Regions from separate parts of the Paenibacillus pedocola genome, predicted to be linked through region 2. Evidence: predicted binding sites of a transcription regulator. Region 2 holds the regulator's gene; the other holds the start of a gene.
What was found. Region 2 encodes Rex, which represses fermentation and respiration genes when NADH is low (regulators of the CRP and FNR family bind a similar motif). Its sites were predicted from a motif close to TTGTGAAATATTTCACAA; they were not measured.
Positions count from the first base shown of each region.

Region 1: the regulator Rex is predicted to act here: its motif matches at 1,432-1,449, upstream of QU597_RS17785 (polymer-forming cytoskeletal protein).

Region 1 is NZ_CP134223.1:4,018,831-4,021,988, forward strand. Features, by position in the region: partial or broken gene QU597_RS17775 (GNAT family N-acetyltransferase) at 1-1, opposite strand, end outside; gene QU597_RS17780 (YhfM domain-containing protein) at 242-661, opposite strand; gene QU597_RS17785 (polymer-forming cytoskeletal protein) at 808-1,371, opposite strand; gene QU597_RS17790 (serine hydrolase domain-containing protein) at 1,784-2,737, shown strand.
Region 2 is NZ_CP134223.1:4,160,312-4,163,469, reverse strand. Features, by position in the region: gene dinG (ATP-dependent DNA helicase DinG) at 1-1,318, shown strand, start outside; gene QU597_RS18425 (redox-sensing transcriptional repressor Rex) at 1,487-2,140, shown strand; gene QU597_RS18420 (amidohydrolase) at 2,127-3,158, shown strand, end outside.

The DNA.
Region 1 (3,158 bases), 140 kb from region 2:
CCCCGTATGCACCGGGATAACAGAAAGACCTCTAGCTCTGTGCGCACCCAAATGCTACAACTTCATCCAGCATTAGAGCTACTGCGACCAATTCCTGATTGCTCCTTAAGCTCGCTATTATATCCTGACATAGCCGTGGCTCCCCGCCGTTAAACTCAAAGTTTAGCCTGGCCAGGTCTTCGGCATCGTCAACTGTGGCTCGTCTCACTACAATTGTCACATCTATTATCCTTTCTCAGCATTATTTCCGGTAAATCAGCTCTCTCAGTTCCTCATGAATCGCTGCCGGGATCTCATAACCTTGCCCGCTATCTTCAGTATCGACCAGCAGGCCTCTAATCCCCTTTTGACCGGAATCAGAAATATTCAAGACATAAGTCTTCTGGCTGTCATCTTCATAGGACACATACATCAGAAAATAAGTCCCGTAATCCAATACCCCGCTCATTTTGACCGACTTATCGATGGCACTAACGAAGGTTCTAATTTCATCTGCTCCAGTATACGTTTTCTCTGTAAAGGGTACGGTAGATTGCTGATCACTGGTACATAAATCCACACACTCCAGCCGTATCTTATCCACCTCTCTCACTTTAGGTTCACTGCAGCCCAGAATTCCAAATAACAGCATACAGGAGAGCAGAAACATCCATATTCGCACCCTAGTTCCTCCTTATCTTGGACTCTGATGGATAACCTTTCCATATATTTCTGCAGAGACAAGAAAAAAGCCTGCTAACTCAACCTCCTAGTATAGGGATTAAGTATGCAGGCTCTATTTATTCTACCTTGCGGAGTGTGAAGTAATTATTTAACTTCAGTTGCTCCAGTCACTTTACCTTCCATAACAGCGGATGCTTGTACATCTGCATTTGCAAAGTACAGGTTACCGTCGATTGTAGCATCTTTATACAGGTTGAAGCCGTTAGCTTCTACGTAAACGTCACCTTTGATCGTTCCGCCTTGCACTCTGAAGTTTTCACTTTGAACAGTCACTTTAGGTGCAGTAAGAGTGTAGCTGGCTGTAACTTTGTGGTCAGCATCCTGAGCATACAGGGCAAGCTTGCGGTAAATTGCATTTTCGGCAGCGCCTTTATCATGGAATTCCCCGGCTACAACAACATCCTGATCTACTGTCAGGTCATTAAGGATCGCTACGATCCAGTTACCTTCTGCGCTTACTGCTTTAAGGAATGGATCTTGTTCTTTAACAATGGATGCTGTAGATACTGCATCTGTCTGTGCAGCAGCTGTAGGAGCAGTTGTAGCTGTAGCAGCCGCTTCATTTCCTTCATTGTTACCATTCGAACCGCAACCTGACAACAATGCAGCAGAAACACCCGCAACCAGCAAAACTTTAACAAATTTCATTTTTAAATCCCCCTATTTCTTTTTAATAACCATATTATATATTAAAATTTGAAAAATATCACGTGATGTTTTTCACAAATTTGTGTCACTACATGAAAGCGCAAAAAAAGCGTGTAAAAATATCCATGCAGAGCTAAAATATACCATTTATCCGTCCGGACTGACGCCTGATTAAGTCACATATGAGACATAAGGTTCTATCCCCAATCCATCCTTTTCTGGTCCACTTTTCCAGTTCAGCCTTAGGAACAATCATTGAATATTCCTTAATCAGCCCCAAACTCAGATCATGATAGGGGTATTTCACCTTGTTATTTCGCTTTTTCCCATGCGGACTGGTACACTCTTTATCAGATATGTACAATGAAACGAAAAAGACAGCAATCCAACGGCATAAGAAAGGAATTCCGCAATGAATATATCTCAACTGTCCGCAGCACTTGCGCCGCAGAATTTACGCAGCTGTCTGATCAGCCGGGAAGGCCGGCTTATATATGAACAATATAGAGAGCCTCACACTGTTACCCAGATTGCCAAAATCAACTCCTGTACCAAAAGCATTCTATCCGCGCTGATCTGCATCGCTATCGGGCAGGGCTTGCTTCCACAGCCTTCTACTCCCCTGTCGCATTTCTATCCCCAACTTCAGCTGGACACAGATAAGCGTAAGGCAGCAATCACCCTGGAGCAATTGTTAACGATGTCCGCAGGGTTCAACTGGACTGAATTTGGCGGACAGAACTCTTTTCCCCGGATGACCCGGTCAGAGAACTGGACGAATTTCGTGCTGCAGCAGAAGCTGTCGCATAATCCAGGGGAGCATATGGAATACAACTCCGGTGTCTCACAGCTGCTGTCGGCTATTCTGGTACAAGGAACAGAGATACCCACTGCCCGGTTTGCTGAGTTGCACCTGTTCGGGCCACTTGGAATTGAGCAGTATGAGTGGGAGCAGGATCCGCAAGGGATTCATACCGGAGGATTCGGGCTTCGCCTGCGGCCATCCGATCTGCTGATGTTTGGGCAGCTCTACTTGCAGCAAGGGAATTGGGCGGAGCGGCAGCTGATTCCTTCAGAGCTGATCACCCGCTCCACGCAAACCGCCATACAGGCGGAAGCTCCCCGGCGCGGCGGCTACGGCTGGCATTGGTGGACAGACAGCTATGCTATTGCAGCAGGCGGTACAACAGGATCTGAATTGCACTATTATTACGCCAGAGGGTATGGTGGGCAATTTGTTTATGTACTTCCTGCGCTTGAGACAGTTGTTGTTCTAACACAAGATCACCAGGGCAAGCAGAAGAAACCTCCTGTAGATGTGTTCCGCGAATGGATCGCTCCGCTGCTCAGTGAAGGATCCCTCTGAGAAAGACCCTCACCTATAAAATTCAGCCGGAAAATGCATAAATCCCCGTCTACCTTATAAACCTAGGTAACGGGGACTTATGTGTCCAATCCAATATTCAATTCAATCATTTCCTCCAGCAACAATCCATATCCCTGACATGGTAATTGTTAATTCATATTCGGTATTTCCCGTTCGCTCCGTAATCGGAGTATTGCTCCATGTCCTGCATATGGGATGAGTTCCCCGCGTACACGATTACACGAAAAACGTTTTCACGGACGTTTTCCCTACTGTGTCAACCGCAGTTGTACGCTTCGCTAACCTGCTTCAACGGAATCACGCTCCTTCGACTGCAAGATGTGTCTTGCCTGAAAAGCTTGTTCCTTGTTCATGGTTTCTTTGGGAATCTCTCCTTCCTTCAATTAATCACCTGCAAGTA
Region 2 (3,158 bases):
CAGCGAAGAGGCTTCCGAGTGGAGCGGTGTGATCGACAGGATCTATCCGGACCTGCTGACGGTTAAGGAAACCTGGGATGCGCTCAGCGACAAGCTGTTTGGTCTCCTGCCTGAACGAAGTGACGCAGCGGCGGGTGAAGCCGGGCAGCTGGTGACACGCCTTCATCCCGGTAAGAAGCCGAAGGATTGGGAAGAGCTGGCAGCATTAGAGAATACGCTGAATTTAAGCCTTAGCGATATTATCCGCAGAGGCGATAAAATGCTCAGCGAGATGCGTGATACAGAAAGCCAGTCCTCCTCGGACAGTCTGGTGACGGATATTGGCGGCTTGTTTAAGGATTTAGCCTCAATCCGTGAACAGATCCGTTTCTTCATGGGTTTAAATGATGAGAATATCGTTTATTGGATGGAGGGTAGCGGCAACTACCGCGGCAAATCACTGCAGCTGTATGCCGTTCCGGTCGATGTCAGTACACAGCTCAAGGATTTGTTCTTCGACAAGAAGAAGAGTATTGTGCTGACATCTGCGACACTTTCCGTGGATAAATCCTTCCAGTTCATGATCGATAATCTTGGGCTTAACGAGGCTGCCGAACAAGACCGTCTGATGACAGCACTGCTGCCTTCGCCGTTCAAATACCGCGAACAGGCGCTGCTTGTTATTCCGCGTGATTTCCCAAGTGTCAAAGGCAGTGTGGGTGATGCCCGCTTTGTGGATAAGCTGGTGCATTCACTGGCGGAAACTGCGGTCGCAACCAAAGGCCGCATGCTTGTGCTGTTCACCTCTTATAAGATGCTGCGTCAGGTCTATGACCCGCTTAAGGAGGCACTGGCATCAGAGGATATTACGGTCCTTGGCCAAGGCGTGGAGGGAGGCAGCCGCAGTAAGCTGATCCGGAGGTTTCAGGACAGTTCGGCTTCGGTGCTGCTCGGGACCAGCAGCTTCTGGGAAGGTGTGGATATCCCCGGAGAGGCACTGACTTGCCTGGCGATCGTCAGACTTCCGTTTCAGCCGCCGAACCATCCGCTTGCGGAGGCGAAGTCCGAGCTGTTACAGGCCCAGAAGAAGAATCCTTTCATGAAGCTGTCTGTTCCGCAGGCGGTTATCCGTTTCAAACAGGGTTTTGGCCGGCTGGTTCGGACGGCTCAGGATCGGGGAATTGTCATTGTATATGATACCAGGGTCATCGAAGCTTATTACGGGAAGTATTTCCTGTATTCTCTTCCGGGTCCCAAAATGGAGCATATGCTGACTGATCAGATGGTTCCGAGAATTGAAGAATGGCTTGAAGGCGGCAATGAGTCCAACATTCAATGACCTCCTTCAGGAACCGGGAATTGCAATTATCTTGTACTGTTTTGTTCTGATCGTTTGATCATAAATGTTCTAATCTCCGCATGCGCGTTCCCGGTTATGCTGCTGGAACGCGCCTTGCGGATTTCATAAGCTGCGCATCAGAGTGATTTTATTTTAGGAGGAGAAAACATGAAATCAGATAAAATATCGGAGGCAGTTGTTCGCAGGCTCCCTGTGTACCTGCGTTTTCTGAACGATCTCCAGAAACGTGAAATCGCCACAGTTTCCTCTCAGGAGCTGGGGCAGAAGCTGGATCTTAACCCGGCGCAGATCCGTAAGGATCTGGCTTATTTCGGTGATTTTGGCAGAAAGGGCATTGGATATGATGTATCCTACCTGATCGAGAAAATCCGCCATATCCTTAAGCTTGACCAGCAAATCAACGTGGCTCTGGTCGGTGCCGGTAACCTCGGTCATGCCTTGTCCAACTATAACGCCTATCTGAAGGATACAATGAAAATTACAGCTGTATTTGATTCTTATGCGCCTAAAGTGGGACAGAAGATCAACTCCCTGACTGTTCAGCCAATGGAAGAGCTGGGCCAGACGATTCGTGAGCAGGGTATCCGGATTGGCATTATCACCGTTCCGGACAGCGAAGCGCAGAATGTAGCTGATATTCTGGTGGAATCGGGGATCGAAGCTATCCTGAATTTTGCACCGGTAATTTTAAAGACCCCGCCAACGATTCGCATTCATGCAGCGGATTTTACAACCGACCTCCAGAGTCTGGCATATTATTTGCATGATGGAAAGGAAGAACATACGGATGAGCAGCAATAAGACAGTAATCGAAAATGGACGCTTCCTCGTACCTGGTTCGGTGCAACCCGTCCTGAACGGTTATATGACTATAGAAAATGACCTGATCACATACATAGGGGAAGACAAACCCGCCTTTGAAGAGGGTGTCCTGACCGTTGACGGCAGCCGCCTGCTGTTTATGCCGGGTCTGATCAATACTCATGGCCATGCGGCGATGTCGCTTCTGCGCGGCTATGGTGATGATATGGTGCTTCAGAGCTGGCTGCAGGAAAAAATGTGGCCGATGGAAGCGAAATTCACCGGAGATGATGTATACTGGGGGACTGCCTTGTCTGTTCTCGAGATGCTGAAGGGCGGCACAACGACCTTCCTGGATATGTACGATCATATGGACCGTGTTGCAGAGGTAACAGAGCAGTCGGGCATCCGTGCGGTGCTGATGCGCGGCGCGATCGGTCTATGTCCGGAGGATGTGCAGAACCAGAAGCTTGCCGAAGCCGTAGAGTTCGCCCGGAACTGGCACGGCAAGGCAGACGGCCGGATTACGGCAATGCTCTCGCCCCACGCTCCGTACACCTGTCCGCCGGAATTTTTCATGAAATTTGTGCAGGCAGCCCATGATCTGGATTTGCCGATGCATACGCATATGTCCGAAACGCGCCATGAGGTGGAGCAGAACGTAGCCGATTACGGCCTGCGCCCTGTGGCCCATCTGGAGAAGCTCGGTATGTTCACCAGACCATCCCTGATTGCCCATGGTGTACACTTGAATGATGAAGAAATTGAGATTCTGGCCCGTTATAAGGTTGGCGTATCCCATAATCCGGGCAGTAACCTGAAGCTCGCAAGCGGAGTTGCCCGTGTGCCTGAATTGCTGAGAGCCGGAGTGAAGGTCTCGCTCGGAACTGACGGAGCAGCTAGCAACAACAACCTGGATATGTTCGAGGAAATGCGGCTTGCAGCGCTGATCCATAAGGGCGTAAGCGGAGATCCTACTGCAGTACCGGCACCGGAAGCACTGCTGATGGCGACAGAA